One region of the Rossellomorea yichunensis genome, then DNA from elsewhere that is predicted to be linked to it. Evidence: riboswitches for the same ligand, from Rfam matches in the RefSeq annotation. Region 1 holds a riboswitch; each other region holds the start of a gene.
What was found. A riboswitch is a leader RNA that binds a small molecule or an ion and turns the genes downstream of it on or off. The one in region 1 is predicted to bind cobalamin.
Positions count from the first base shown of each region.

Region 2: linked by a shared signal. The riboswitch ahead of RSX31_RS18700 (acyl-CoA thioesterase) and the one ahead of metE (5-methyltetrahydropteroyltriglutamate--homocysteine S-methyltransferase) in region 1 are both predicted to bind cobalamin.
Region 3: linked by a shared signal. The riboswitch ahead of RSX31_RS01630 (ribonucleoside-diphosphate reductase subunit alpha) and the one ahead of metE (5-methyltetrahydropteroyltriglutamate--homocysteine S-methyltransferase) in region 1 are both predicted to bind cobalamin.
Region 4: linked by a shared signal. The riboswitch ahead of RSX31_RS05330 (ABC transporter substrate-binding protein) and the one ahead of metE (5-methyltetrahydropteroyltriglutamate--homocysteine S-methyltransferase) in region 1 are both predicted to bind cobalamin.

Region 1 covers NZ_JAVYAD010000003.1:37,503-45,694, reverse strand. The annotation lists gene pckA (phosphoenolpyruvate carboxykinase (ATP)) at 77-1,666, shown strand; gene RSX31_RS08130 (lmo0937 family membrane protein) at 1,720-1,869, opposite strand; gene RSX31_RS08125 (GNAT family N-acetyltransferase) at 2,106-2,894, shown strand; gene RSX31_RS08120 (biotin transporter BioY) at 2,938-3,504, opposite strand; gene RSX31_RS08115 (hypothetical protein) at 3,594-3,776, opposite strand; gene metE (5-methyltetrahydropteroyltriglutamate--homocysteine S-methyltransferase) at 3,886-6,186, opposite strand; cobalamin riboswitch at 6,340-6,524, opposite strand; SAM riboswitch class I at 6,594-6,704, opposite strand; gene thiC (phosphomethylpyrimidine synthase ThiC) at 6,979-8,192, opposite strand, start outside.
Region 2 covers NZ_JAVYAD010000007.1:71,895-80,086, reverse strand. The annotation lists gene RSX31_RS18710 (S8 family serine peptidase) at 1-2,183, opposite strand, end outside; gene RSX31_RS18705 (helix-turn-helix domain-containing protein) at 2,480-3,730, opposite strand; gene RSX31_RS18700 (acyl-CoA thioesterase) at 4,045-4,518, opposite strand; cobalamin riboswitch at 4,668-4,858, opposite strand; gene RSX31_RS18695 (AraC family transcriptional regulator) at 4,962-5,246, shown strand; gene RSX31_RS18690 (AraC family transcriptional regulator) at 5,134-5,892, shown strand; gene RSX31_RS18685 (DUF1761 domain-containing protein) at 5,906-6,274, shown strand; gene RSX31_RS18680 (flotillin family protein) at 6,453-7,952, shown strand.
Region 3 covers NZ_JAVYAD010000001.1:312,672-320,863, reverse strand. The annotation lists gene RSX31_RS01645 (DUF3243 domain-containing protein) at 1-144, opposite strand, end outside; gene RSX31_RS01640 (aldehyde dehydrogenase family protein) at 317-1,783, shown strand; gene RSX31_RS01635 (ribonucleotide-diphosphate reductase subunit beta) at 1,965-3,002, opposite strand; gene RSX31_RS01630 (ribonucleoside-diphosphate reductase subunit alpha) at 3,022-5,235, opposite strand; cobalamin riboswitch at 5,417-5,597, opposite strand; gene RSX31_RS01625 (SurA N-terminal domain-containing protein) at 6,255-7,031, shown strand; gene RSX31_RS01620 (hypothetical protein) at 7,154-7,330, shown strand; gene gndA (NADP-dependent phosphogluconate dehydrogenase) at 7,379-8,192, opposite strand, start outside.
Region 4 covers NZ_JAVYAD010000002.1:175,042-183,233, forward strand. The annotation lists gene RSX31_RS05320 (adenosylcobinamide amidohydrolase) at 1-1,235, opposite strand, end outside; gene RSX31_RS05325 (FecCD family ABC transporter permease) at 1,232-2,290, opposite strand; gene RSX31_RS05330 (ABC transporter substrate-binding protein) at 2,253-3,218, opposite strand; cobalamin riboswitch at 3,353-3,551, opposite strand; gene msrA (peptide-methionine (S)-S-oxide reductase MsrA) at 3,775-4,305, shown strand; gene RSX31_RS05340 (hypothetical protein) at 4,363-4,521, shown strand; gene RSX31_RS05345 (phytoene desaturase family protein) at 4,570-6,075, opposite strand; gene RSX31_RS05350 (glycosyltransferase) at 6,275-7,390, shown strand; gene RSX31_RS05355 (glycosyl-4,4'-diaponeurosporenoate acyltransferase CrtO family protein) at 7,387-7,905, shown strand.

The DNA.
Region 1 (8,192 bases):
ACTAATGATTCAATTGTGTTATACTATTTTTGTGAAGCAAACGAGATCATTAAATTTATATAAAGGAAGGGTTCTAATGAATTCAGTGAGCATGTCTAATGAATTAACAGAATTACTTAACGGTCAAAACATTCAGGAACAATTATCTGTTTCCCAACTAGTTGAAAAAGTCCTTCAACGAAATGAAGGCGCTTTAACATCATCAGGTGCAGTCAGAGCAGAAACTGGTAAATACACAGGACGCTCTCCTAAGGATAAATTCATTGTAGAAGAACCATCCACGAAGGATAAGATTGAGTGGGGTTCTGTCAATCAACCAATCTCTTCAGAATCATTCGATAAACTATATACAAAAGTATTAGATTACTTAAAAGAAAAAGAAGAAGTATTTTCTTTCAAAGGGTTCGCAGGTGCTGACCCAAAACATAGACTACCGATTCAAGTGATCAACGAATTCGCTTGGCATAATCTTTTCGCTCACCAATTATTCATTCGCCCTACAGAAGAAGAGCTAAAAGGTCATCAATCAGAATTCACCGTCGTTTCTGCCCCGAACTTCAAGGCAGATCCAGCAGAAGATGGAACTCACTCTGAAACATTTATCATTGTATCATTTGAAAGAAGAATTGTCCTAATAGGTGGAACTGAGTATGCAGGTGAAATGAAGAAATCGATCTTCTCTGTCATGAACTACGTACTTCCAGAATCCGATATCCTTTCCATGCATTGTTCTTCAAATGTCGGACGTGAAGGAGATGTGGCATTGTTCTTCGGTTTATCCGGTACAGGCAAAACGACATTGTCCGCAGATCCGAACCGTCGTTTAATCGGCGATGATGAGCACGGATGGTCTCCTAACGGTGTATTCAATATCGAAGGCGGCTGCTACGCTAAGTGTATCGGTCTGACACGTGAAAAGGAGCCACAAATCTTTGATGCGATCCGTTTCGGTTCTGTCCTTGAAAACGTGGTTCTAGATGACAATTCCCGCATCGCTGATTATGAGGATAACACGTTAACAGAAAATACTCGTGCTGCGTACCCTCTTCAAGCGATGGATAACATCGTTGAACCAAGTGTTGCAGGACATCCAAATACCATTGTATTCTTAACCGCTGATGCATTCGGGGTATTACCTCCGATCAGCAAGCTGACGAAAGAACAAGCAATGTATCACTTCTTGAGCGGATATACATCGAAGCTTGCAGGTACTGAGCGCGGGATCACTTCACCGCAAGCCACTTTCTCGACATGCTTTGGTTCACCATTCCTGCCACTCCCGGCAACTCGTTATGCTGAGATGCTTGGGAAGAAAATCGATGAGCACAATGCACAAGTATTCTTAGTGAACACTGGTTGGACCGGTGGAGAATACGGTGTTGGTAACCGCATGAAGTTATCTTACACCCGTGCTATGATTCAAGCAGCTCTTGAAGGGGAACTCACTCACGTTGAAACTGAAACGGACGACATCTTTGGTCTGAACATCCCTGTTCACGTTCCTGGTGTTCCTGACGAAGTGCTTCAACCAAAGAAAACCTGGTCCAATGAAGCAGCCTATGAAGTGAAGGCAAAAGAACTTGCCCACAAATTCAACGAAAACTTCAAGAAATTCTCAAACGTACCATCTGAAATCGAACTTAAAGGCGGCCCGGCCGTAAAATAGTCTATATAACAAAGGTCCGTCCCTCTATTTTGAGGGACGGACCTTTGTTATGGTTATAATCCTTTTTTACGCCCGGTGATTCTGTTAAATAAAAAGACAACAATGGCAATAACAAGTAAAACATGGATGATGGCTCCTCCGATTTTAAAAATCAATCCGAGTAACCAAAGGACTAAAAGAATTCCAATAATGGTCCAAAGCATGAGTTTCCCTCCTAGTAACTGTGTTTGATGCTAAGATTCCCTATTTTAATGAATTTAAAACCACGCATGGTATTTCATAAGAAAAGTGTAGCTATTCATAACTTCTGTTAGTCCAACTGAAATTATTCAATTTACATCATTTGTATCGTCTATTAATCAAATTCCCCTAAAAATAACTCTTTACTAAATATTTCTAATTTTGGTATGATAATGATTATTTACAGGGGGGAACCAAGATGATCAGACAGCTTACAGAACAAGATCATGATATTTGCCAGCAACTCATTCATAAGCAGCCGGCTGAGAATTTGTTTATTATCGGGGACATCGAAGCCTTCGGATATGAACAGGAATTCCAGAAAATCTGGGGCGACTTTGACGCGGAAGGGAATTTGAGGGGAATCCTCCTTAAGTACAGAGAAAACTTCATCCCTTTTTCCATGGGGGAATTTGATGCGGAAGGGTTTGCCGCAATCATTAATGAGACTGAAGACTACAGTATCGTTTCTGGATTAAAAAGGATCGTGACGCAGGTTGAACCCTTTTTATCCAGAGAAATTAAATCAATAAGACATATGCACTATGCGAAATGTGACAACACGGAATCAATGGATCGACAAGACCTGCCTCATGTACAACAGGCTACCCTCACTGATCTACCTAAACTTGTGGACCTATTGAACAGCATCCCTGAATTTAGTGGTGGCGATTTTTCTGTAGAAGAAAGAAAACATAGCATGGAGGCCGGTGTTTCGAGAAGCTATTATGTAGAAGAAGACGGTAAATTTGTTTCTTCTGCTTCCACAACCGCCGAAAACAGTATGTCTGCGATGATTGTCGCTGTCTGCACACATCCTGAGCATAAGAAAAAAGGGTATGCCACCGAGTGCATGACGAAGCTATGTCGTGACGTACTAGAAGAAGGAAAAGAGTTATGCCTATTCTATGATAATCCTGAAGCAGGAAAAATTTATAAGCGAATCGGATTCAAGGATATTGGCTATTGGTCTATGTATAAATTTTAGTCATAAAAAAGTTGACTCCCAACAAGGAGTCAACTTTTTTTCATTATGCTGCTGCTTTCCGATTCCCGATCAATCTCGCCTGAACCAGTCGTTGTCTTACAGTGATTCCAATCCAGCTGGCCAGGAATGCTTTGATAAGTCCAACAACGATAAATGGATATACCCCAGCTGCCATTGCCTGATTCCAGCTAAGGTCGGCTACGAATTTCAGTTGAATGGTACCCAGGATCAACGTAATGATCATTCCGACTGTATTGGCAATCATCGCCATCGGTATGGTGAATTTTGTTTTCTCAAGAATGAAGCCTGTAAAGAAAGCCGCTATGATAAAGCCGAAAATATAGCCTCCCGTAGGACCGACCAGTACCTGTGCCCCTCCACTGAAGCCTGCAAATACAGGAACACCGACTGCTCCGAGGGCTGCATAGCATACCATGGCGAACGCACCATATCGGCTTCCAAGAATCGTCGCTGTAATTCCTACTGCTAATGTTTGCCCGCTGATTGGAACGAGTGGCAGTGGAATCTCGATTTGAGCGAAAATCCCCGTAATCGCAGCAAAGATGGCACAGTGAATGATCACCCTTAGTTTTTCTCCGTTCACTTTCAAATCCCCCTTGCGTATGTAAACTATGTATAACATTAAGTTAACACAATTCAAAGGATTTTGGGAAGCTTATTTTTTTCTCCCTCTAAAATTTAACTGGGAGCATAGACATTGCATATCTTTTCTTCCGCCTGCCATGCTAAAGCGGTTTTTAATGAAACCCTCCCTTTTGGGAACTCATCGATCCCCTTATCACTCACCAAATATAGGATAGTGCGATTTGGCTGATGTTCATTAAATACTTGAATGATTCTTCCTATGGCTATGTATGGCATTTTCTTTTTATCTCCTTATGAGCAGGACGCAATTCTTTTCAACTGCGCCCTGCATTTTGAAAAGGTGGATCAAAGGAACGTAATCATCGGTACTCGATCATATTGACAATTATCCTTCCTTTTTCATGAGCATCTCTTCACGCACTTGTTCCGCCGCTTCCACCATGGTTTTAAGAGCTGATACCGTCTCATCGATCCCACGTGTTTTCAAACCACAATCCGGGTTGACCCAGAATAAATCGGCATCCAGCACTTCAAGAGCCCGGTGTATATTACGGATTAATTCTTCACGCTTCGGCACCCGGGGACTGTGTATGTCATATACCCCCAGTCCAATCCCTTTGTCATACGTATTGTCTTCAAAAACTTGGATTAATTCCCCATGACTTCTTGAGGTTTCAATCGAGATGACATCAGCATCCAGATCACTGATGGCATCTATAATATCTTCAAAATCCGAATAGCACATATGTGTATGGACCTGGGTTTGGTTCTGTACTGATGAAGTGGCCAATTTGAAAGCGTAAACGGCAGCGTTGAGATATTCCTCCCAATTTTCACTCTTTAAAGGCAGTCCTTCCCTAAGTGCCGGCTCGTCAACTTGTATCATACGAATGCCATTGGCTTCTAATTCCTCTATCTCTTTTTGAAGAGAAAAAGCGATTTGATTAGCTACTTCATAACGTGATACATCATTCCGAACAAATGACCAGTTTAGAATTGTGATCGGGCCCGTTAACATCCCTTTCACCGGTTTATCCGTTAAGGATTGAGCATATACCGTTTCTCTAACGGTCATAGGTTCTTTAAATTTCACATCACCATATATGAGTGGTGGCTTCACACATCTGGAACCGTATGATTGTACCCAGCCATACTTCGTAAATTGAAAACCTTCTAATTTCTCACCAAAGAATTCAACCATATCCGTCCGCTCGAATTCACCATGTACAAACACATCAAGGCCGATTTGTTCCTGAATTTCAATCCAACGTTTGATTTCTGCCTGAATATATTGCTGATACTCCCCTTCAGAAAGATCTCCCTTCCTCCATTTCAGCCTTTGCCTTCTCACTTCCTGGGTTTGAGGAAAACTGCCGATTGTAGTGGTAGGTAGAAAAGGTAATGAAAAGTACTTGGCCTGTTCCTGTTTACGAAAATGGAAAGGATCTTTTCTCCCGACATTGTTGGGATGCAATTCTTCAACCTCTTCCTGCACCTTCCTATTATTACGCAGCGTTGATTCGTTTAAATTCCTTATCGCCGTTTCACTTTCAGAGATATCATCTTCTATTGTCTCGGCTCCCTTACGAATCCCCTTCGTTAAAATAGTGATTTCATGTAATTTCTCATCAGCGAATGATAGAGCGTCAATGAGAGGTGTACCAATTGTTTCTTCATTCTGCACGGTTACAGGTACATGTAGTAAACTGCATGATGGTTGTATGATCAAGCGATCACCCGGAACATCCCCCGCAAGGGACGATAGAAGCGAATGGGTATCAGCAAGATTACTTCTCCAAATATTCCTGCCATCAAGAATGCCGGCAGCCAGGAATTTATCCTTAGGAAAACCAAATTTTTTCAGCGCCGCCAAATTCTCACCACGATCATGCACAAAATCTATCCCTATGCCGTCTACCGGGAGTGCTAACACCCGCTGGTACCTTTCCAAACTATCATAATAGGTTTGAAGGATGATCTTTAACCCGGGGCAGGATTCTTTAAACGTTTGATAGACTTCCTTGAATTGATCCATCTCTTCATCCCCGATGGATGTGCATAAGATCGGTTCATCCATTTGTACCCACTCTACCCCCTCTTCCTGTAATTCACGCAGTACTTCAGCATAAAGAGGGACAAATCGAGCAACAAGAGTTTTATAATCACCGGTTTCATACCCCTTAGACAATTTCACAAAAGTGAAAGGACCTAAGATAACCGGTTTCCCTTCTATACCCAGCTTTTGTTTTGCCTCTCTAAAAAAATGCAGGGGACGATTTTCCACTAACTGAGGTATGATCCCATCAAGTTCAGGCACGAGATAGTGATAGTTGGTGTTAAACCATTTTGTCATTTCTAATGCCACCGCGTCCTTCGATCCTCTGGCCATTTCAAAATACGTATCAAGAGAGACCTTACCCCCACTATAATGAAACCTCTCGGGAACCAAGCCGAACATGACGGCTGTATCAAGCACATGATCATATAAGCTGAAATCTCCAACCGGAACTAAATCAATCCCCTGATCTAATTGCTTCTTCAAATGGTTGACTCGTATTTCTTCCATTTGCTCTAAGAAGGAATCCTTTTCAATCTTCCCTGCCCAAAATTGTTCCAGTGTCTTTTTCCATTCACGCTTTTCACCGATCCTTGGATAACCTAAATTGGAACTGATCACCTTACTCATTCATTCCTCACTCCTTATACTTGATATGATTGTCATCAACAAAAAAATCTCTCTTTCAAATGAAAGAGAGATTCATACGTATCACTAACTAGAGTTGAGACCAATTTGTATTCTCAACACGTATTCCTCACCCCTCTCTATATCCACGTAGAGCATAAGCGCATACAACAGGCAGGTCTCCTGACTTAGGTTCACAGCTCCTTATCCCTTCCCATTTCAACAGAAATAGTGGTTGAATGATAAGTCGCTCCCCATCACAGTGGCGGGACCGTGCCGGATTTTCACCGGTCTTCCCTTTTAGCTGAGCATGACTCAGCACCTATTGCATTTGTTTATTTAATTTTTCTTTCATAAAAACGAAAAGCCCTCTCTTGCGATAGAGAGGGCTTCATGTTTATTAGAATCCTCTCTTATTTTCCAAAGCCATTTGCTTTGCAGGAATTAGCACCTATTCAACACATCGGTTGAATGGTTGCCGGGTTTCACAGGGCCAGTCCCTCCACCTCTCTCAATAAGAGTCACACATATATATTCATTTACTATTCCGAAATTTGTAATAATCGTAGCACGGTCCATACAAGCTGTCAAAAGAAATTTAATCTATAACTTACACGTTTCTAATAATAGGTACTTTCTACATAATGACATATGATACAAGATCTTGTTACATGCGTTTCATAGAAGACATGCCTGCAGTTTTCCTGGATGCTCTTCACTTCTTTTTCGAGTTGGATAACCCTCTGATTGAGCTTTATGATATCATTCTTCAATTTGAGTACATGACAAAGAGGCTCATCGATAGATGTTTGATCCATTTTCCACAAACTCCTTCGATTTTTCTTTCAATCCTTTTTCTATTTCCTTATGAGCGTCATCAATGCTATTCTCCTTCATTTCCCTTATATCATGTGATATTCTCATTGAACAAAATTTCGGTCCACACATTGAACAAAAATGGGCCGTTTTTGCCCCTTCTGCAGGAAGTGTTTCATCATGATACTCCCTTGCACGTTCCGGGTCCAGGGATAAATTAAATTGGTCATTCCATCTAAATTCAAATCGAGCCTTAGAAACGGCATTATCTCTTACTTGTGCCCCTGGATGCCCTTTCGCCAAATCCGCTGCGTGTGCAGCGATTTTATATGCAATGACACCCTCTCTCACATCATCTTTATTCGGTAATCCCAGATGCTCTTTCGGTGTTACATAGCACAACATGGCTGTTCCAAACCAACCGATCATGGCAGCCCCTATGGCGGAAGTAATGTGATCATACCCCGGGGCAATATCTGTCGTTAATGGGCCCAAGGTATAAAAAGGAGCTTCATGACAGATTTCCATTTGCTTATCCACATTCTCTTTAATCATATGCATCGGTACATGACCAGGGCCTTCAATCATCACCTGTACATCATGCTTCCAAGCAATTTTGGTTAGCTCGCCTAAAGTTTCAAGCTCGGCAAACTGTGCTTCATCATTCGCATCAGCAATTGATCCGGGCCTTAAACCATCTCCTAAGGAAACGGAGATATCATAGGCTTTTAAAATCTTACATATATCTTCAAAATGTGAATAAAGAAAGTTCTCTTTATGATGGGCAAGACACCATTGTGCCATGATTGAACCTCCACGGGAAACAATGCCTGTTGTACGATCAGCCGTCAGGTGAATATACCTCAATAATACACCTGCATGAATGGTGAAATAGTCAACACCCTGCTCCGCCTGTTCGATCAATGTATCCCTGTACACACCCCATGTAAGATTCTCAGCAACCCCGTTAACCTTTTCAAGTGCTTGATATATCGGTACCGTACCAACAGGGACAGGGGAGTTTCGAATGACCCACTCCCTTGTTGTATGAATGTTTTTACCTGTTGATAAGTCCATTATGGCATCGGCACCCCAACGAGTTGCCCACGTCATTTTCTCCACTTCTTCTTCAACGGAAGATGATACGGCAGAGTTTCCGATATTCGCGTTTATTTTCACATGAAAGTGACGAC
Region 2 (8,192 bases), on a different contig from region 1:
ACATTTTCTTCAAATGTTATGTCAAAGGTTTTCTTTTCATCGCTATTGTTGGTGAGCTCAAAGCTTTTTTGAACGCGGAGGTGAGCGCCTTCAGACACTACCTGATTACCAAAGCTCAATCCCCCAGTTGGATTATCGATTGCAATCAGTTCTTCGCCGCTAGGTAGCAATGTTTCATCTTTTATTTGGATCTTTGTCTGACTGTGAAGGGCCTGATAAGGATCCACTCTTCCTGCACCAACCTCAAATACGCTGTAATCACCCTTCAAAGGATCAGATGAGTTCATGAGAATGGTTTTAATATCAGCAGGCTCGAGATCCGGATTTTCTCCTAAAAGTAAAGCTGCAACTCCCGCTGTGAAAGGAGAAGCCATTGAGGTTCCTGATAATCTTGAGTAAGCATACTGATAGTCATCGGTGTTTTCAGGATCTATCATAAAAGAAGGGAAAGTCGATAGAACGCTGACACCGGGAGCTACCACTTCAGGTTTCATATCCAAGCTCTTGTTGACGGGACCTCTTGAACTGAAATCGGCTAACTGGTCGCCATCTGTAAAGCTTTCTTCTAAATTCGTAAACGTGAAGCTTGATGTGCCACTGGTGATCGCAGCTTTTAATTCTTCCCCGGCAGCCATTGTCATCGAGAAGGCCGGGATATAGTGGGCTGATTCACCAAGATTATAACCTACATGCCCTTCAGCATTGTTATACATGATCACGGCTTTGGCACCATGTTCCTTAGCAAATTTCACTTTGTCATTCAGTGCGAAATTTCCTCGCTGAACAAAGGCAATCTTTCCTTCAACATTTTTATTCTCATAGTCTTCTTCATAACCAAGGCCGACATCTACCAACTCTAATGATCGATCTTCTAAACTGGCAAAGGAATGTTCGAAACCTCTTGCCATACTCACAATTTCCGCTGACCATCCATCTGATGTTTGACCGGTAAAAGTGGTTTGCGAGACAGGAACATCACTTGCTCCTACTGTTAACGCTAAAGCAGCTGTACCCGGAGAGCCGAGGGTAAAGTCACTTGGTCCTGCATTCCCTGCTGAAACAACTGCCGTCACACCATTTAATACGGCATAGTTAAGGGCGGTACTTGTAGGATAATAAGGATCATTGACACCTGCTCCCAATGATAGGTTGATGACATCCATACCATCTTGAACCGATTTCTCAATTCCTGCAAGGACGTCTTCAGTATAACCACTCCCGTAAGGACCAAGGACACGATATACATATAGGTCTGCATCCGGAGCAACACCTTCTACCGATACTTCACTATCATTCTCGTTTTGTCCTACGATGGTTCCGGATACATGAGTACCATGAGAAGTATAATAGGAATTTCCCGTATAACTGAACTCTGGTTCACTCGTACTCTCCCAATCTTCATACGTGGCTTCCATTGGATCCGCATCATCATCAACAAAGTCATATCCGCCTTTATAGGCCTCTTTTAAATCAGGGTGGTTATAGTCGACACCTGTGTCAATGACGCCAACTTTTATGCCGTCACCTGTTATTCCTTCCTTATGTAATTCATCCACTTTTAAATAAGGAATGCTTTCAACAGATGTTGTGATTTCACGGTCAACATCATTAGGAAGATCCTGTTTGACCGGATCGACAGTATATGCCTGGTTTTTAAATACAGCTTTGACGGCTTTGGAGTTAAGCAGGTGTTCTACTTGATTGGCAGGAAGCGTCATTGCCACACCGTTATATGCTTCTTTATAGGTTTGGGTGATTTTAGGCTCTTTCTTTTTCCCTTTTACAAGACTAGGAGATAGATGTTTCGCAACATCTTCTTTAAATATCTTATGTTCTTTCTCCACCTTTGCTCTGGCGTCTTCTTTCTTTACTGTTTTCCCTTTGACGGCAGCCTCTAGCACAGCTACATGCCCAGGTTTAGATTGGAATTGGACGATAACCGAAATCTCTTCACTGGATGTCAATTCATTTGGTTGAAATCCTTGGAGACCCTCTGTGTTATTTAACTCAAGTTGATGCAGGGCTTGTCTCTGCTTTTCAGTCAAAGAAGATAAGATCGTTTCTGCTTTCCAATCCGCAGCGGTAGCTGTTGGAGAGGAGTAGCTCGATGCAGGGGATAAGAGTAATCCAGTGGATAATGCAATCACAGCTGATTTCTTTGCTATGGAAGATCCATTCATCATTTCTACCTCTTTTCTGTAGTGGTTAGTAAGATAATTCTAAAGATTATTACAATTTTCATTGTAAATTCAATTTGCTCATGTTTGTATGGGGGTTTATTTAGGGACTATTTAACTACTGATTGGAGTTGAACGATTATTTATCTTCTGATTTTGAGAAGTGGGGTGGGAGGAAAGTTGTGAAAAAATGACGTTGGGTTGGGGTTGTAATTGGAACCAAACAACTAGAGTGACTTTACAATCGATCGGCCAAAAAAAAAATGACAAAAGGAAAACTCCTTTTATCATTTGTAGCAGTATTACTCTAGTTCATAATAACTGATTTCATTTGACATCTTATCGGATGCAAGTCTGAATCCTTTCTCTGTTTGCCCAGTTTTCACATAATATAAAAATAGTTGTCTTTCATAATGCTGATACATCAACTGGCTCCCCGTTTTTTTGAAGTGGGGGAGAGCTGTACTTTCAATATATTCATATAGTTCTTTTTCATCCTCATTTATGGTAAGTAAGTAAATCTCAAAGAATACATGACTTGGATCCCGGTGCTGAGTGGCCATATTCAGTCCTTTTGTCGCTAAGTGATTGAGTTCCCGTGAAGATAGTAGATTCCCTTTCATGCAAGCAAGTATATATCCGCTGAGCGTAACTAAATAATTTGATGCCGGCGTTTCGTCATTGATAAGATTTAATGCTTCTTCATAGGATACCTTTGATTCAGAATATCGTTTTCTCCTAAAATATTCGAATCCAAGGTTATTATGTATCTTATGCGCCCGATCGTTTGAATTGACTGATTCACAGACTCTGAGGAGCTTATCGTACTGTTGTTTTGTTTCTTCCATATCAAAGGGTTCCTTGGCATTCAATTGGATTAAAATTAAGGTTTCCGAATCGATGACCCTAAGGATATTCAATGTTTTCTGGAAAAATTGCAAAGCTTTTTGCCCATAATAATAGGCAAAGGTGTTTGAATGAATGGAATGATATGCTAATGCCAAATGGAAATAATATTCGGAGTTGGGATATTCATCGTCAATCTGTTTCAATACATGTATGCAAGTGTTAAATTGTCTTGTTGAATGATAGTAAATCCCTTTGACATGAAGCAATAAATTTTGTTCAAAAGGGGATAGAGAATAGTTTTTATTTTCGAACATGCCCAGGATTTCCTTGGTTTTTCCATGATTGTTCAAAAATAAATAATATCTTGCCAGAAAAAGGTTGTATTGAATGATGAAGTCAGATAAAAACCTTAAAGGTTCCTTTTCAATTTCACCTTTAAGTTGATGGATGTCATTGGTTCGAATCATAATAATCGCATCGTTCCATTCTGATAGTTTAGCCTGTAAGGAATGGTAGCGGGAACGTTCAACATCCATATTGATTCCAAGCTTCCTTGCAAGTAAATCAGTAATTTCACTGGAATACTCTGTGATGCCTCTTTCGATTTTACTAAGATGTGTGGTGGAACAGATACCCTGAGCAAGCTGTTCCTGAGTCAATCCTGAATCTTCACGATGAAATTTAATTAATTTACCTTCGATCATAGTACACCCCGAGTGAACAGTTTATTTATCATTATAGGGAAATATCTTTGTTTGTTCTATAGATGGGGGACAAGACGGAGGTCTGAAGGCAAAAACATCCAAATCCAATGGAATCTGCTTTACTATACTGATTTTCTCTTTTCTGCATCCAGCTCATTCAGGACTTCTATCCTTTCGACAAAACGATAAACTGGATAGATGATTCCTGGAATGGAAGAAAGGATCGCGGGATAATAATCTCCAAAGTTACACTCAGAGCTTAGAAAACTCTGAGTGTTTTTGTTATATTAGTTAGTCAGTGAATCAGGGATTGTTTATAAGATAAGCGCGCGATTCTTTCTATGCTCTTTTCGCAAAGGAGCCGTTTTGAATAGTCTCGTTTCTTCTTCCGTTTGAGGAATGACCTTTGGTACCGGCTTCGGTTTTCCATCTTCATCAACGGCGACCATTGTCAGGAATGATTCCGTCGTCAAGGTTTTGACACTCGTTACGAGATTCGTAGAGTACACCTTTACATACACTTCCATTGATGTTCTGCCGGTGGAAGTGACGTATGCCTCAAGGCTTAGAGCATCGCCGACCGTGGCGGATGATAAGAAGTCGACGGAGTCAATCGATGCCGTGACGACGACTGAACTGGAATGTTTCATGGCGGATAGGGCCGCAATCTCATCAATATAGGATAAAACCTTTCCTCCAAAGATGGTCTGCATATGATTGGTGTCAGGCGGCAATACCAATTTTGTTTGTATGGTTCGTGAACGTTCGACTGAATAGGCTTGTTCCATTTTCTCATCTCCCTGTTTGTATTATGAAACAAAAAAGCATCTCCTTTTGAAAAAGAAGATGCGGCTATTCCAGGCGAACGTTCAGAGTACAACGATTCCTCTTGTGACGTCTCATTAGCGCAACACCCTCCTATCTCCCGTAGGAACTTCTGTGTTCTTCCCATTTGGCAGGTCTCCTGGCTCAGCGTCAACGATTTCGTATTCCTTCCCATTTCAATCCGAAACAGTGGATCCATACGAATTCTCAGCCTTACAGTGGCGGGACCGCGTTGGACTTTCACCAACTTCCCTTTTAAGAAAATGAATTAAAGGTCATCTTCACCAATGAGCAATGATTAAATTGTGAACGCTTTTATTTTATCATAACCCTTAGTGAGTGAGGAGAAGGATTATGGTAAAATTTATAAACAAGTGCTTTTCAAAAAGGTAGTGAGGTCTGAAAAATGCCACAAGACAAAATACAAAGAAACCAAATCGATAAAGTAGTAGAGTATATCGATCAACATCTAAGCGAAGATTTATCCTTAGAACAGTTAGCCAAAGTATCAACCTATTCCCCTTATCACTTTCAGCGGTTGTTTAAAGGGCTGATCGGTGAAACACCGGCAGAAAAGGATGCGCTTGGAAAATGCAGCGCATATGCTCATTTACGAGCCACAGCTTCCTATCACACAAATTGCGTTCATATGTGGTTTTTCATCGTTATCCTATTTCACCTATTCTTTTAATACTTACTTTAAAGCTAACCCCAAAAGCTGGCGGGAAGGTGCCTATTTAGAGCGTTTTCCGCGAGAATATCTAAATAGCAAGATATCTAAACTCTTCAGCGCAAAAGCGAAAGCATCCCAGGGTGAAGAATCCTATAATGAGTTTAAATGGCTGGATTTATCGAAAGTGAAGATCGCTCATTTTCCAGAGTGTTCAACCGTCAATAGATTCCATATCGGGTCATATATCGAAGGTATTCCAGAAGCATGGCAAGATCTATACAGATGGGGAAATGCCAGAAACCTCATAGAGAAGAGTCCTTTGATATTCGGAGTTCCAAAGAGCAACCCTTATATTACCCCACCTGAAAAAAGCAGGTATGAGTGTCGCTTGGCTGTTGAAAATCAAAATGATGCGGAAGGTGAGGAACTCTATCTATTTCGAGGCAGTAAGCATGTGGTTTATGAATTCGATGAACCTGTCGACTACCGTGAAAGAGGGAAGTTAATCGAATGCTATTCTGAACTTTACAGCTATTGGTTGCCGAAAAGCGGATACAGATACCTGGGGAATCCGATTGAACTCGTGGAAATGATCAGTTTAAAAGGAACACTCGATATTGGATGTAGCATTAAAGCGATCGCTTTAGCCATTGAGCCGAATTAATGGAGGAATTGGGATGGAATTAAATGTGAATTTGCTCGCGATATTGGCGGGGGCTGTGGTGTATATGGTATACGGCGGAATTTATTATTCTATTTTACTAGGAAAGAAGGAACAGGATAGTACTGGACCGATTAAATATGCAGTGGCTGTTATTGTTGCATTTATCAGCTCACTTCTTGTTGGGATTTTTGTTCAAGCCACCGGTTCCAATGGAGTAGTCGAAGGAGCTTTGACAGGTGTACTAATTGGAATTCTTATTTCCATTGTCTACTTGAAAAATGCTTTATTTGGTCTTATGACAAAACGGATGTTTCTTATCGCGATAGGAGATCATCTCATCATATTTACCCTGTTAGGGGCCATACACGGATGGTTGTTGTAGATTGTAAGCTCGAACCTTTTAAAGGTTCGAGCTTTTTTTATATAAAATTAGGAGATTCACCTAAATTATTGAAACTTTTCTAACACTCTTCCGTAGATAGTATTGTAGCTAGCACTTTTATTTTAAATTAAATCAGATTTCATGCTGGTTAAACAAAATGTCGAGAGGGGTTGTCAGAATGCTAGGATCATTAAGTATTATCGGATTTTTCATGTTCCTTATTCCTGTTCTAGTTATTGCAGCGATTGCAGGGATTGCCTATTATTTCTGGATGAGATTTCGTTATCGTACAGCGAGATCGAACCAGGCACTGATCATTACCGGACCTAAACTGGGGGATCCTGAGAAGGAAACGAATATTTTCACCGACCAGGAAGGGCGTTCAATGAAAATCATCAGAGGTGGGGGGTACAGATTAAGACGTTTCCAAACATCCACACCTGTTAATCTTACATCCTTCCAATTAAAGCTATCGACACCGAGAGTATACACAAATGGCGGAGTACCGATCGTTGCAGACGCAGTGGCGATGGTGAAGGTGGCCGATACATTAAACGGGATTGCGAACTATGCCGAGCAGTTCCTTGGTAAGGATCAAAAAGAAATTGAAGATGAAATCATCGAGGTACTGGGAAGTAATCTTCGTGCGATCCTTTCAAAAATGACTGTTGAAGACATTAACAGCAACCGTGAAAAATTTAACGCAGACGTATCAGAAATTGCCCAGAAGCAGCTGGATCTCATGGGCTTCAAAATTACGTCACTCGGGTTAACTGACATAAGAGATGCAGACGAAGAAAATGGATACTTAAAAAATCTTGGTCGTCCACGTATCGCCGAGGTTCGCAAGCAAGCTGAAATTGCAGAAGCTAACACCGAGCGTGAAACCCGTATTCACCGGGCCCAAACTGATCAGGAAGCGAAAGAGGAAGAATATAAGCGTCAAATTACCATTGCCCAATCGAAAAAAGAGAAGGACATCAAAGACGCCGCCTTCAAAGAAGAGACAGAGCGGGCAAGAGCAAAGTCCGAGCAGTCCTATGAGTTGGAAAAAGCCAAACTTACCAAGGAAGTGAAAGAAGAAGAGTTAACCCTTCAATTCCTTGAGCGTGAACGTGCCGTTAAGCTTGAAGCAGAAGAATCAAAAGTTCGTAAAACGAAAGCAGATGCCGAATACTACGAAACCACCCGTAAAGCGGAAGCCGAAGCGCGCAAGGCTGAAATTGACGGGGAAGCGAAAGCCAAGATCCGAAGAGAAGAAGGTTCTGCCGAAGCCGATGTTATCAGAGAGCGAGGTAAGGCGGAAGCCGAATCCCGTAAACTGCTGGCAGAAGCAATGGAGAAACATGGCGATGTCATCATTACCGAGAAATTAATCGAAATGCTGCCCGTTTTCGCAGAGAAAATTGCCCAGCCTCTTAACAATATTGACTCTGTTAAGATCATTGATTCCGGTAATGGCCAGGGAGTTCCTTCCTTTGGGAAAAGCATCACCAGAACGATGCTTGACATGCAGGAACCGTTACGGGAAATGACTGGCATCGATGTAGGTGAACTACTGAAGTCATATGCAAACAGAAGCCAGGAGAGACCTTATCAACCTGCGATTTCGGAGTCAGCAGACAAGGAAGTTGCTGTTACGACTGAAGAAAAAGAGTTACAAGAAGAAAGTAAATAATGAGAAAAGAGATGTCTCAATAATGGAGACATCTCTTTTCTTATGTAGTCTAATCGATTCCAATAAAGGAGTGCCAGAAACGGAATGGTCTATCTTATTAACAGTTGAACTCAACGGGGAATTTACCTGTTAAAATTCTTGAAAAGTTCAACAGTCAAATATCCGAAGAAATTAAGCAGTCAAATAAACTGCAATATTTAACAGTCAAAAAAACACTGAAATTCAACAGTCAAACATACC
Region 3 (8,192 bases), on a different contig from region 1:
ATCAGCCAAGGAAACTTTATTACCTAAGTATTGTTTGAAATGATCAAAGTTAGATAATATATCCTCTTTTTTGTCCTGGGACATATTATCTAACGTTTTGTCCACCTTGGACTCCATTTTTTCTTCTGTAGAATGATTTGCCATGTAAAACCTCTCCTCTCATTCAATCTAGTATGTATATTCCCACCACTGGGAGAGTTAAACATATAATTTCATATTATTGGTAATGGGATCTCAAACTCTCTGCTTCTTGTTTAAGTACTTTCTACAGAGTGTAAACAATAGAGTGAACACTGAATAATGAGGAGGACTAATCATGAATACACAATTTGATAAATTATTTATTAATGGAGAATGGGTAAAAGGAAGCAGTGAGAATATGATTCCTAATAAAAACCCATTCAATAATATAGAACTTGGTTCCATTAAAGCTGCCAGTAAAGAGGATCTCGACTCTGCTTATAAATCAGCACAACAAGCTCAAGAAAGCTGGGCGAAGGAACTTCCTCAAGTAAAAAGAGAAGTGATGGAAAAAGCCGTTCGAGTTGTTGAAAACAATCAGGAATTGATCATTGATTGGCTCATTAAAGAGTCTGGCAGCACTTACATGAAAGCGGCAGGCGAAGTGAAGGTCTCCATTAATAGTATGAAGGAAGCGGCAACCTACCCTTACAGGATGGAAGGGAGAATCCTTCCTTCTCAAGTGCCCGGCAAAGAAAACCGTGTCTATAGAGAACCGCTTGGAGTTGTGGGAGTAATCAGTCCCTGGAACTTCCCCTTCCATTTAGCTGTACGATCAATTGCAACGGCTATAGCTACCGGAAACGGTGTCGTTGTTAAACCAGCTACACACACTCCCGTGACAGGAGGTCTATTATTTGCAAGTATCTTTGAAGAAGCCGGACTGCCGAAGGGATTGTTAAATGTAGTCGTCGGAAAGGGATCAGAAATTGGTGATGATATCGTTGCTCACCCGATTCCCAGGTTGATTTCCTTTACCGGTTCGACTGAAGTGGGACGTGGAATAGGGGCACTCGCAGGAAAGAACCTGAAGAAGACTGCTCTTGAGTTAGGCGGAAACAACGTCTTTATCGTACTTGATGATGCAGATCTAGATCAGGCAGTTGAAGCAGCCCTTTTCGGAAAATTTTATCATCAAGGACAAATTTGCATGTCCATTAATCGAATCATGGTTCATAAAGGGATGTACGATAAATTTGTGGAAGCTTTTGTATCTCGTGTAAAAGAACTAAATACAGGAGACCCTTCAGATAAAACGACCCATATCGGACCCTTAATTGATGAAAATCAAGTAGATCGCATTCTGAAGGATATTGAAGACAGCAAGGAACAAGGCGCGGAAGTTGTATTAGGAGGCAAAGCTGATAAAAATTTATTGCACCCTACCGTAATGACTCATGTCACCAACTCAATGCCAATTGCAAAAAATGAAATCTTCGGACCTGTAGCAGCCATCATCCCGTTTGAAGATGACGATGAGGCGATCCGCTTGGCCAATGAACATCCATACGGCCTAAGTGGAGCTGTACACTCTTCCTCCATAGAGAGAGCGACTAATTTGGCCCACCAAGTAAAGACCGGGATGATTCATATTAATGATGAACCTGTGAATGATGAGCCGCATATGCCATTCGGAGGTGAAAAGGATTCTGGCCTTGGCCGCTTCAATGGCGAATGGGCTCTTGAAGAATTCACAACGGTTAAATGGGTCGCCGTTCAACATAAGAGAAGAGATTATGGTCCTTTTATTGAGAAGAAATAAGTCAAAAAGCGAGTCATGATGACTCGCTTTTCTTATGGGTTGATTTTAATGCAGTTGTATAAATTCTGAAAATAAAAACCGCTTTTAAAGAAAAATGCAGCAGCGTAAAATATTACGACGAACTTGCTTATTACGACTAAAGAGATCTGATCTCTGACCAAAAGGACCACAGCCCTCATTTTTACAGCTCATCAAACCCATTAGCATCCGATGTCTTCGTATATTGCCTTGATTTCTGTTCAAAGAAATCGGTCTTTCCTCTATCCACTTCCTGATAGGCGATGATCCATTTTAATGGGTTGGTCCTAAATCCTTCGAATGGTTCTTCAAACCCCAGCTGTTTGGCTCTTTTATTCGCCATGAATTTAATATAATCTTCAAGGTCGCTCATTAACAACCCTTCAACTTGAGATCCGATGATGTCCCTTCCCCACTCTATTTCAAGGATAGCTGCCTGTTTGAAAGCAGCTTGTCCAAAGTCACGGAGCTCATCCGTTTGATAAGCCGGATTCTCATTAAGGACTTCTTTATATATTTTTTCAAACAAGCCGACATGCAGCTGTTCATCCCGATTGATATAATTAATCATCGTCGATGTCGCCACCATCTTTTGATTTCTGGCCAGATTGTAGAAGAAGGCAAAACCGGAGTAAAAGAACAACCCTTCCAGAATGACATCATAGATGATTGACTTTAAAAGATTCTCAATGGTGGGGGATTCTACAAATCCTTTATATCCATTCGTTATAAATTCGTTCCGTTTCTTCAAGATAGGATCGTTCTTCCAGAAATCAAACACTTCATCCTGCTTCTTTTTTGACACGATACTGGATAATACGTAACTGTACGAGTGGTTATGGACGACCTCCTGCTGTGCCAAAATGATCATCAATGCATTGAGGCTGGAATCCGTCAGGTAGTCAGCCACTTTACCGGCGTAATCTGTCTGCACACTATCAAGGAGAGCCAGTAAGCCGATAATTTTCAAAAAGGACTCCTGCTCACTTGATGAAAGAGTAGGAAACTGCTTGATATCCTTTGCCATATTGATCTCAAAAGGCGTCCAGAAATTCCCCAGCATTCTCTTATACTTTGGATATGCCCAAGAGAACCTGACATCATCCCAGTTTAATATATTCGAACTTTGTCCATTTACAATTCCAGTAGATTTATTTGGTGCCTCAGAATCTATTAAGATTCGCTGCTTTAATCCATTCATGTTATCATCTTCCTCCCAGTCAGCTATGGCAGCTTTCACATTCATCGAAATTTGAAACTGATGTCGATCTCACATAGTAAGTCGTTTTCAATCCTGACTTCCATGCATCTAAATGAAGAGACAGCAACTCTATCGCCTTGATATCATTCCGCACATACAAGTTAAAAGATATTCCTTGATCTATATGTCGCTGTCTTTTCTCATTCTGTTTAATACTCCAGTGTTGATCTACGTTATAAGCCGTTTTGTAATACCAGGTCGTCTTTGGTGATAAATCAGGTGCTGTAACAGGAATCTTATAGTCTTTCTTTTCTTCCGAGTACTCTAATCTGAATAAAGGATCAATACTTGCTGTAGAACCGGCTATGATCGAAGTGGATGAATTGGGCGCAACGGCCATTAAATATCCGTTTCTGATTCCTCCTGAAGAGACATCATCCCTGAGTGAATCCCATCTCGGTCCGGAATATCCTTTCTTTGAAAAATACTCTCCAGTCGACCAGTCTGAGCCGCTGTAATATGGATAGGAGCCCTTTTCTTCCGCTAATTCATGACTGGCTTTGATCGTGTAATAAGCAACATCCTCGTACAGTGAATCACAATAATCAACTGCTTCATCGCTCTCCCATTTCAAACCTTTCAATGCAAGGAGATGATGCCATCCAAAGGTTCCTAATCCAACCCCTCTATAGCGCATGTTTGTCAGTTGGGCTTGCAGGACTGGAAGTTTATTAATATCAATGACATTATCAAGCAATCTCACTCCTATGGACACGACCCTTTCAAGCTCATCATCCATGATCGTTTTGGCTAAAGAAACAGATGCCAGATTACAGACGACATAATCCCCGGGAGATTTATAGGTAATGATTTTCCCGTCCTTTATGACCTCTTCTTCCATGACCGTCGCACTCATATTCTGGGAGATTTCCGTACATAAATTACTACAGTAAATCATTCCCTTATGCCCATTGGCATTTAGCCGATTGACAGTATCGCGGTAAAACATGTAGGGCGTTCCCGTTTCGAGCTGGGAAATCATGATCCTCTTGAAAATTTCAATCGCCGGAACCTCTTCCCTGGAAAGGCCGGGACATTCTACACACTCCCAATACTTATCTCTGAACGAACCTTCTCCTTCACGCTCATCAAAGAAATCTTCCAGGGAATATCCCATGACCATCCTCACTTCATGAGGATCAAATAGATACCAATCCCCTCTCTTTTCCACTTGTTCCATGAATAAATCCGGTAAGCTGACTCCAGTGAAAAGATCATGAGTTCGCTGCCTTTCATCACCATTATTTAAGCGTGTATCAAGAAAAGGAAAAATATCCTTATGCCATACATCCAAATAAACAGCTATCGCTCCTTGACGTTGACCTAATTGATCAACGGATACTGCTGTGTTATTTAATTGCTTCATCCATGGAATAACACCTGAACTTACTCCCTTGAAGCCTTTGATATTACTTCCCCTGCTCCGGACCTTCCCCAGATAAATACCGAGACCGCCACCGTTTTTACTTAGTGTGGAAACATCTGTATTACTGTCATAAATACTTCTTAAATCATCGGCTACCGTATCAATAAAGCAGCTGGATAACTGACCATGGCTTTTGCCGGCGTTAGCAAACGTAGGAGTTGCTACCGTCATATACAAATTAGACAGGGCCCAATAAGCTTCTTCAATAAGCGACAGTCGCTTATCACGGGGTTCGTTCATAAAGAGTGTCATGGCGATGATCAGAAATCGTTCCTGAGGTAATTCAAGGATTTCACCATCATGGGATTTAGTTAAATACCGCTCTGATAATGTGACGATCCCTATGTACGTAAACAGATGGTCTTTAGATGAATCCATGATCCTCCCCAAATAGTCAATTTCATCTTTGCTATATGATTCCAATAGTGCTGGCTTATATAGTTTCCTTTCCGTCAATTCTTGTATTAATTCATAAAGGGAACTGTACAACAGGCTTTCTTCCACTCCCCTTGAATAAGCGATCGTACGATAGAGTTTCATTAAATATAATTCTGCTGCCACATACGTCCAATCAGGTTCATGGGCAGAGATACGTTCAACTGCAGTGAGGATCATGAAATGATAAAGCTTTTCTTTGCTCAATTCAGATTGACCCTCTGTATACTTAAAAGTCTTTTCATCGAATTCTTTAAAATGAAGTTGTGGAAAGCGACTGTGGAGATTTGTAAGAACCGCTTTTGCTTCCATTGTGATCCATTGATCTTTTGATACGATTGACATCATCATTCCTCCCAAATTTATACAGTGTGGGAAGGATTCAAAAAAAGCCCATCCTATTAATCGGATGGGCTTTATGTACGAAAGATATATGAATAGACTAAAGGGCCTATTCCAATCCTCGCTTTATCCTCCCAATTCCCGAAGAAGATAACACGTGATAAACAAGGCAGGTCTCCTGACTCGTGCTTCGCCCTACTCTAAGGCCTTCCCATCGTATATGACAGTGGCAGTTCCTTATTTCGTCAGCACTTACAGTTGCGGGGACAGCTCCGGAGTCACACCGGATTCCCTTTTAAGTCCATTCAGACACCCTATTCACAGGTTATAATCAATATATAGTTTAAATAATTTAACAGAACACAAAATGTTGTGTTCTGTATCATCATAAACGATTAAAAACGAATTTACAAGTGAAACTATTCACTTTGTTTAGAAGGTGAAATCTTCTAATAGTATCACTCTATTCCCCTCTTAAAGTCAAGAGATGTAACATGTTGAACGAAAGGAAGGAAAACCCTTCCTTTGAAATATGCTTATAATTATTATTTTTCATGAAAAGACAAGAAGAATATTGAATACTGCCTTCAAAAGGACACTAGTCAGCCGACACCTCCCTAAATGTTAGTTGAAGAAAATGGAGCCACTCTCTATAATTCAAATAGAAGGTTGTTTGACAGTATTCTTTGGTCCCCAATATTTTTTATAGGCTGTTTAAATGGAGGAAAAGATCTCGATTTAAACAGCCTCTTTTTTTAGAAACCAGTTGAAAGTCTTTTTACATTATCATTTCTGTACGGCAGTTGATAGTCGAATGTAACCGTATACATAATAGTGAAAAAGGGACCATATTGGTAATTCACTGTATTTCAACCTCATTACAATCTATACTTTTTGGTTTAAATACTTTCTTTTTACGGGCTTTTCCTTTAAAATGCGCATTAAGTGATTTTTTTGAAATCACACCTTACTTCTGAAAGGAGTCTATTATGAAAAAAATATTTACGACTTTACTATTAGCTTTATTAACGATTGGACTAGCCGCTTGCGGTTCGAACGAGGAGAGCCAAAAACAAGCTGACGATAAAGCGAAAACAGAAGAAAAAAGCGATGGACAGGCTCAGGAAGAGCAAGCGAAGCAAATGGAAGAAATGCAGAAGAAAATGGATGAGCAAAAGATTGAAAAAGACAAGATCGTTGCCATTGTAAACGACGAAAAAATTAAAGGTGAAGATTTCAATAACGTATTGACTCAATCACAAATGCAATATCAACAAATGGGTCAAGACCCAACAAGTAAAGATGCAGCAAAGAAAATCAAGGAACAAACAATTGATAGCCTGGTTGGACAAACACTTCTTATGCAGCAAGCTGATGAAAAAGGATATAAGGCATCAGAAGATGAAATCAATAAACAACTGGAAGAAGTTAAAAAGCAGTACGGCGATGACAAGAAGTTTGAAGACGCAATGAAAAAAGCCGGATTCACGATGGATGAGTTAAGAACTCAAATCGCTGAAAACATCAAATACACAAACTACGTTGAGAAAGAAATCAAAGTAGAACAAGTCTCTGAAGATGAAATGAAGAAATTTTACGATCAGTACGCAAGTCAGCAAGGTCAGGGCGAATCAAAAGAAGCACCAAAATTTGAAGAAGTTAAACCTCAAATCAAGACTCAGTTAGAACAACAGAAAAAACAAGAAAAACTTGTGCAACATGTAGAAGATTTAAAGAAAAATGCTAAAGTTGATATTAAAATCTAAAGCTCCATCAAAGAAAGCCACCTGCAGATAGGTGGCTTTCTTATGTTCTATTCCCCAGATGTTTTTCTCTGCTCACAAAGGGTATGGTATAACAACGAATTATTAAGGGAGGATGATGGAAAATGACGAAGAGGACCAATGACAACCCTGAACAAATCAATAAAGATCATGACGGCATTCTCGATCAGCATGAAAGTGAACAAAATGTGGATCCAATTCCCCTCGATGACTTAAAAAAAGAGCAGCGGGACGAGAAAAATAAGCATCATACGAAAGATGACTCATCAAGCAAAGAATAATAAGGTAATCGAAAGCCCTGTGGGATTCCCACAGGGCTTTCGTTCTTCTTATTTAGATAACCAATCTGTATGGAATGTTCCTTCTTTATCCACACGCTGATACGTATGAGCACCAAAGTAATCACGTTGGGCTTGAAGGAGGTTGGCAGGAAGTGACTCTGAGCGATAGCTGTCATAATACGCTAAAGCACTCGCAAGACCTGGTACAGGGATACCTAACTTAATGGCTGTAGCCACCACTTCTCTCGCTTCCTCCTGATAGTTTTCAACGATTTCCTTGAAATATGGATCCAGTAGTAAATTCGTCAATCCCGGTTCACGATCATAGGCTTTCTTGATTTCTTCCAGGAAGCCTGCACGGATGATGCACCCACCTCTGAAGATCATGGAAATTTCGCCGGGCTTCAGGTTCCAGTTATATTCATCGGAAGCAGATTGGAGCTGGGCGAAACCCTGTGCATATGAGCAAATTTTGCTTAAATATAACGCCTTGCGAATCATTTCGATAAACTCTTCTTTGTTACCGGAGAACTCCTTATTTCTTGGTCCTCTTAAGATTTTACTTGCCTTCACTCTTTCTTCCTTCATGGCAGAGATGAAACGGGCAAATACAGATTCAGTTATGATCGATAATGGTACACCTAACTCCAGTGCAGAAATACTCGTCCATTTCCCTGTTCCTTTCTGCCCTGCTGTATCCAGGATTACGTCAACAAGGGGTTTTCCTGTTTCTTCATCCACCTTTGTGAAAATATCCGCCGTGATTTCAATCAGGTAGCTGTCTAGCTCCCCGGCGTTCCATTCTTTAAATATCTCATGTAGCTCTGTTGCGCTTAAACCCAATACATTTTTCATAAGATAA
Region 4 (8,192 bases), on a different contig from region 1:
GAGGTTACAAGGGCTTCTATATATGCTTCATCTGAAAGATTCCCATTTATGAACACCCATGTATTAATCGTGCCTGGCCTTAAATCAATATCATATTGATAACTTGTCGAGACATCAATCGCATTCCCGACACCGGCTGTCACTACGACGAATACGGAATGCCCCTGAACTTCGAATGATTCGCAAACCATATTATTTAAAGGAAGCGCCGTCATCATGCCTACAGAAAATGAGGGGTCCAGGTCTTTATGAACAAGAAATTCTTTCATGTCCTCTTGATAATCTGAACAGTCATAATCTGCAGGGACCCTACGATTGATAAAGTGCCTGTACCACCCGATTCCTGCACCAATAATTCCTGAGGACATGCATTTTAATGGGTAAGGGGCAGAGAAATGTATGTATTCTTCTCTTACGTTTAGGTAGCTTTCATCTAACACAAAGTTCTCTGTCGCACTCTCCTCAGGAACAATGACCATTTGAGGTTTTGCAACTAAAGGATGAGCTTGTTTCTGAACCTTTGTATGATACACCTCTTCTATATGTTTCTCTTTCAGAACCTCTTCCGGGTGATGGAGAAGTTTGGTTCTTCCTTTATCTAAGAGAAGTAAGCGATCACAGTATAAACTTGCTAAGTTTAAGTCATGAAAGATTGCGATTACCGTTAATTTTTCGTGTATTGTTTGATTTTTAATTAAATCCAACAATGACTTCTGATACGAAAGATCGAGATGATTAGTGGGTTCATCAAGCAACAGGACCTGTGGCTCTTGAGCGAGAGCCTGGGCAAGGAATACCCTCTGCCGTTCTCCCCCGGACAACTCATGAAGGAAGCGGTCCTGAAAGGAAGTAATGCCCGTTTGATCCATTACCTTCTCCACGATTTCAGAATCCCGTTCAGTCGTTCCTTTAAAGAAACCTTTTTGGTGAGCATATCTCCCCAGCATAACCGTCTGCCTCACCTCATAGGAAAAGGTTTCTGTCGATATCTGAGGAAGTACCGCTACCTGTGTGGCAAGATCCCTTGAAGAGAAATGATGCAGTTTTTTTCCTTTTAACCTTATGCTTCCATCCATTAATGGAAGCAGACCCGTCATGGCTTTTAACAGCGTCGTCTTTCCACTTCCGTTAGGTCCAAGAATCCCAAAGAATTCTCCTTCATCTATATGAAAATTCATGTCTTCCACGATTATTTTATCGTTATATCCTACTGTAACACCGTCTACATCTATCATGATGAAAGCCCTCTTTTCTTCAGGAGAATATAAGCAAACATCGGGGCACCAATAAGAGCTGTTATCACTCCAATCGGAAGCTCGGTTGGTGCAATGATGGTTCTTGAAATGAGATCAGCCAATACGAGAAAGCCTCCCCCAACAATGATGGACAAAGGAAGTAAGTGTCTATGGTCATGCCCTACGATCCTTCTTAGAAAATGAGGAATTACGAGCCCCACGAATCCAATTGTACCTGAAACGGCGACAGCCGCTCCCGTGAGGATACTTCCAGCAATTAAGATGAGGAGTTTTCTCTTTTGTACGGATATCCCGATATGATGGGCTTGTTCTTCACCAAAGCTCATGCCATTCAGTTCCTTGCCATTGAGGAACAAAACGATCACTCCAATTAAGAAAAAGGGGAATATTATCGTAATGTAATCCCACCCTCTCATGGACACGCTTCCAAGAAGCCAACCGATGATCTGTCTTAATTCCTCTCCCGTCAGGGCAATCATTAAGGATATAAAGGAACCTAAAAAAGAGCTGAAAATTATCCCTGTTAATATGATGGTTTCTACCTTCATGGTTCTTTCAACCTTCTGTGCAAACCATAATACGAGGAACACGGTTATAATCGAACAAAGAATACTGAGAAAGGGAAGCGTAAACTTCCCGATAAACGGAATGCTCCAATTAAAGAACAACGTAATAACAGCACCGACCGATGCTCCTGAAGACACACCCAATGTATATGGATCAGCCAGCGGGTTGCGCAATAGTCCTTGAAAAGAAGCTCCCGCAATTGCCAGGGAGCTGCCAACCAATAATGCCAGTAATACTCTGGGCAATCTTATGGAGTACACGATATTTGCAAACATTGGATCAATTTCTCCCGGTATAGGGAATCCAAACCATTTAGCTCCAACGATGAACAGAATATCCATCGGTGGGACAGAGACGGTTCCGATCGAAATGCCTGTAAAGAGAGCGAAAAGTAAAAACGTTACAGCCAACCCGTATGTTATCCATATTTTATTCTGCAAATAACTCCGGATAGATTGACTTTGCAATTTCCTCTACTCCTTCAACTAATCTCGGACCAGTACGTGTGACCAGATCTGAATGAACATCATGGACATCTTCATTTTTTATAGCAGTTACATCTTTCCAACCTTCTCGGCCCATCACTTGTTCTTTAGGATTTTCACTATAAAAACCATAGGTTGTAATGATGACGTCAGGATTTGAAGCGATGACCGCTTCTTGATTTACTTGGACCCATCCCTTCTGATCACTCATCACATTTTCGGCATTTACTAGTGAAAGCATTTGATCAATAAAAGTATTTTTTCCTGTCGAATATATGTCAGGGGAAGGTGAAACCTCTACATACACTTTTTTCTTTTCAGATACACCACTGACTTTTTCCTTAATGGATTCAAGATCCGCTTTCATCTCAGAAATGACAGACTCAGCTTCATCTTTCTTGCCTACCAATGTGCCGATGTTTTCCATCGTGGTGTACACTTCCTCAAAGCTATTGGCATCACGTACGATATAGACCTTTACCCCTGCACCTCGAAGCTGTTCTAACCCTTCTTCCGCCGACACAGCAGTGGACTCATGAGCAAGAACCAAATCCGGATTCAGACCGATAATCTTCTCAACGTTAAATTCCATTCCACCTATTTTTTCTTTCTCCGCCGCTTCTTTTGGATAATTATCAAAATCTGAAACACCTACGATTTCCTTATTCAATCCTAACTCGAATAAGATTTCTGTATTGCTCGGAATCAATGAAACAATATGCTTAGGTTGCTCATCCAGCGTGACTTTATTATTCAGGGCATCGTTTACTGACAAAGGAAAAGCAGATTGCCCCTGGCTGACTTCCCCGCTATCTTTATTCTTTTCAACATTTTCATTGTCAGTACCGCAAGCTGAAAGGAGTCCTAGAGATACTATTAGTACGAGAATGATTTTGAATGTGTGTTTCATACGTTTTCCTCCTGTAGATGAACTTATTCCCAGACAAAAAAACATCTCCAGTGGGACTAGAGATGCTGTGTAAAATGCATAAAAGGCTTTAAACCGTTAAATATGCACATTACACCTTTCTATCCGCGTAGATTTGGTGCGAAAGAAATCAGGCAGGTCTCCTGGCTCATGGTCATTGTTTGCTGCACCTTCCCATACCCATTGGTACAGTGGCATTCATACAGCTCACTTCCATTTACAGTGGCGGGACCGCGTTGGAATTACACCAACTTCCCTATTATGAAGCTAAAAAGTTTGCTACCGAAACTTCCGCTTCACCTAATCTCATATCGTATGTAATTATTCCGTTCAACAGAATTATACACAAGATTCTATGGATAGTGAATGAAATTTGATAAACTTTGCTGAAAATAGCAGGAATACTTCTTTTCGAATCTTTTCCCGATGCAACCTTTCGAGCTAATAGATTGTCCCCTCCATTCATTCGTGATAAAATCTTTTTCAAGCAATCGCTTTACTGCTTTAGAGGAGCACATATGGTACAGGAGGTTCAGCAATGAATGAAAAAAAAGAAATCGCTACTTTTGCAGGTGGTTGTTTTTGGTGCATGGTAAAGCCATTTGATGAATTACCGGGAATAATTGATGTCGTGTCAGGTTATTCAGGGGGCCACCTTGAAAACCCAACATATCAAGATATAAAAGAAGGAAATAGTGGACATTACGAAGCTGTTCAAATCACATTTAATCCTGATTTGTTCTCTTATGAAAGATTATTAGAGCTATACTGGCCTCAGATTGATCCAACGGATGATGGGGGACAATTCCATGACCGCGGCAATCAGTACCGGACAGCTATTTTTTATCATAATGAACACCAAAAACAATTAGCTGAAAACACAAAGAACGAAATAGTAGACAGTGGACGATTCAAGAAGCCTATCGTCACAAACATCCTTCCTGCTTCCACTTTCTATCCGGCAGAAGAATACCATCAAAAATTCTACAAGAAAAATCCAGATGAATATAAACAAGACCGGGCAAAATCAGGTCGCGATCAATTTATAGATAATCATTGGAAGAACTAAATAGTGGGATGAAAAAAGCTCCTTTCGCCAAACTAATGGCAGGAAGGAGTTTTTTGTATGAAGAAAAACGAGAAAAATACAGAAGATAAAGAGCAGGTTATCGGGTTTGAAGGCCCAGGGAAAGTCGTCAATTTCTTTGACCCCTATCCTGATGAAGATGAAGAGAATGTAAATAACTCGGATACGGTAGATAATCATTCTTCAGAAAAGCAGTAAAAACATAAAAGGTGAAGATTATTTAAATTTAACCTTCACCTTTTCATATTAACCAATGAATCGATTCACTTTCACTTGCTCATTAAGGATGAGTTCCGCTGTCAGTTGTCCTGAAAGTGAGACCATCGGCACACCTCCGCCTGGATGGGTTGAACCTCCCACGAAGTACATATTAGAGAGCACTCTGCTCTTATTCGGAATCTTGAAGCCTCCATTAAGCTTTCGGTCTGTGACAGTCCCATAGATAGAACCACCATTCGCCCCATAAAGGGTTTGAAGGTCGTTAGGAGTGAAGGTATATTCGTATTCAATATGATCCCTTAGATTGGTTACGCCCATTTTCTCCAGCTTTTCCAGTACTTGGAGTCGATAAGATTCTTTGTATTGAGTCCAATCCTCACCCTCTTTTAAAGGTGGCACATGTGTCAACACAAACAGGTTTTCTTTTCCTTCAGGAGCCTGTGTGGGATCCGATTTTGACGAGATACCAATATAAATCGTCGGATCATCAGCCAGCTTTTTCTCATCGAAGATTTGCCTGAATTCTTTTTTAGGATCCTTACTGAAAAAGAAGTTATGGTGAGCAAGATGATCATATTTACGGTCTACCCCAAGCAGCAGAACCAAACCTGAAACCGTAGGGGCATACTTGCTTAGTTCCTCGACTTCCTTAGGTGACTCATGATAATCAGCCAAAAGGGATTTGTAGCAAGGGATCGCCTCTAAATTCGATACCACGATGTCCGCCATCAACTCTTCTCCTATTTTCGTACGTATTCCTTCAGCACGGCTGCCAGTGGTAAGAATATCCTCAACTTCACAATTTAAGCGAATCTCTACCTCGAGTTCCTCCAACACCTTTGCCATTGCCTCTGCAATTTTATACATTCCGCCTTTTACGTAATGGACTCCCAGCGCCAACTGAACATGTGTAAGCTGTGACATGATGGCTGGTGCATGGTAAGGTGACGAACCGACGTACATGATCAGGAAATTAAACAGCTGCTGCAAATGCTTGTCTTTAATGAATTTACGATTCGCAGCATCCATGGATTTCATCGGATCCATTTGCAGTAATTCCTTGACCGGATGCATCGTGCGTAGGTCCTGCAAGCCATTGATGCTCTTTTTATAGAAGCTTTTCATTGTGAGCTCATACATTTTTCCACAGTAGCTTAAATAGTTAAAGAAATTATTCGCATCCTCCGTGGATGTCTTTTTCATTTCTTCTAACATTGTTGGAAGGTCCGAAGATACATCCAGGACCTTTCCGTCTTCAAAAAATGTCCTCCAGCCCGGTTCCACTCTGATAATATCCACATAATCATTCAGATCACGGCTTGCATGAGCAAAAACTTTTTCCAGAACCCACGGCATCGTAAGGATCGATGGGCCTGTATCGAAAGAAAAGCCTTTTCCTACTCTTTTGTTTAATTTTCCGCCAAGTCTTTCCCCTTTTTCAACAATGGTCACGTTAAATCCTTCTGATGCAAGACGGATCGCTGTTGACATACCTCCTAATCCGCCACCTACTACTATCACTTTCTTCTTCATCTCATTTCCTCCTTACGAGAAAGATCGTTGTCTGCTGAATCGCTTATTCAGCTTTCCATTGTGCCCATTTTGATTGACTTCAAACAAATTTGACATGAATTTACACACACAAAACAACCAATCCATTTGAAAAAAGGTATCACCTTTAACCAAAATGGTTAAAATGTCGATAAAAACCAAAAGATCAGAAGGTGAAAAAATGTATATTTGGTTAGGGTCTATTATTCTTACCGTTTTCCTTTTTACTAGAATCCCTACAGTCAAAAAGTCCATTCATGTAAGGAATAGTTTTCTCGTAAAAAAATGCTCCATCATCATTCCTGCCAGAAATGAAGAACTGACAATTGGAAATCTATTATCGAGTATTCAGAAGCAATTTATTCAGCCGTTTGAAGTGATCGTGGTAAATGATGGATCGAAGGATCGTACGAAGGCGATAGCTGAAGAGTTCGGTGCAACAGTGGTGGATACTCCCCCTCTTCCAAATGGATGGAACGGAAAATCTTGGGCTTGTTGGAATGGTGCGGAAGCATCCAAGGGAGAATTCTTACTGTTTGTGGACTCAGATACATGGTTCGAGCAAGCAGGACTTCTAAGAATTTGCGAGACTTATCAACAACAGCAATGTCAAGGAGTTCTGAGCATTCATCCCTTTCATAAGATGAATAGTGGATTTGAGACTTTATCCATGATGTTTCATTTAATCGTATTCGCCTCAACGAGTGTCACTCATCTCCTATCCGGGCTGGTCAGACCTTCGGGTGGGTTTGGTCAGTGCTTCCTGTGTACAAGAGATGTATATCAGCGAATTGGTGGGCACGAAGCAATCAAAGGAGATATGGTGGAGCATTTTGCTTTAAGTCAACGTGCAAAAAAATGTGGAGAATTAGTAGTAGCAGCGAGCGGAAGCAATGCCATATCCATGAGAATGTATGGGAACGGATTGAGTGAGTTATTCTACGGGTGGTCGAAGAGTTTCGCTTCCGGGGCAAAATCGACAAACATCATCCTCTTGGTACTATCTTCTTTGTGGATTACCTCACTCGCTTCTTTTGTCATTCATTCGCCGGTAATGGTATGGACAGATCCATATATTTATATGATTCAATACTTTTCTTTAAGTATTTACTTGTATCTCATTCTTAGCAGGATTGGAAATTTCACCATTATTGAGACGCTTTTATTTCCAGTCCATATTCTATTCTTCGTGATGACATTCTCCCACTCGGTGTTTACAACATTTTTGACGAAAAACACAAAGTGGAAGGATCGATACATTTATTTAGAGAAAGGAAAGGATGAAAAGATGAAATGATCATCCTTGTAAATATTTTTGCTTGGGTAAGTATTCATTTCGTTATTTCCTTTTTGACATCCAGATTGACCAACAAACAACTCCAAAGGTTGTCCCCCCTCTTTCATCCTCTTGAAATGGAAGCCGGGGGTGGAATATTTGAGTTTTTGAAGATTAAAAAATGGAAGGAATATATACCTGATGCAGGGAGATGGTTTCGTGGTGGGGTAAATAAAAATGAAATCGGCCTCACTTCTCATCAGGGTCGGATCACCTTCCTATACGAATTGACTCGTGCCGAATTATCCCACTGGCTGCAAATGATACCGGCACCTTTCTTTTTCATTCTAAATAATGGAGTCGAGTCCTGGATCATGTTCCTATACGGAATTTCATTTAACCTGCCCCTTATTCTCGTGCAGCGCTACAATCGAATGAGGATCGTTAAGATAATTGCTCAATATTCTCCGTCAAAATCTCGCCCATCAAGGAATCTAAGACCACACATCTCTAACCATTTTACAAATAGTGAATAAATTTTTAAAAATTAGACCATTTTAATGATAAGAACCGAGGAAGTCCTCCACTTCAATAGCCATACATCACCCGATTTGCTCGGTTCCCTCTTCTTTTTCTCCCCATGTTCCAAATAACCCCTATATGTAGATATTTGTCGAACAATTAAGTCTCTTCTTTTTCCCATCATTATGCTAAACTAATTGCATCAATTATGAGGAGGAAATAACATGCAAAAAACGTTCAAAACACTTTCAACATTTCAAGGAGGAGTGAACGTTTAAGTTCCTTATACATGAAACGACGC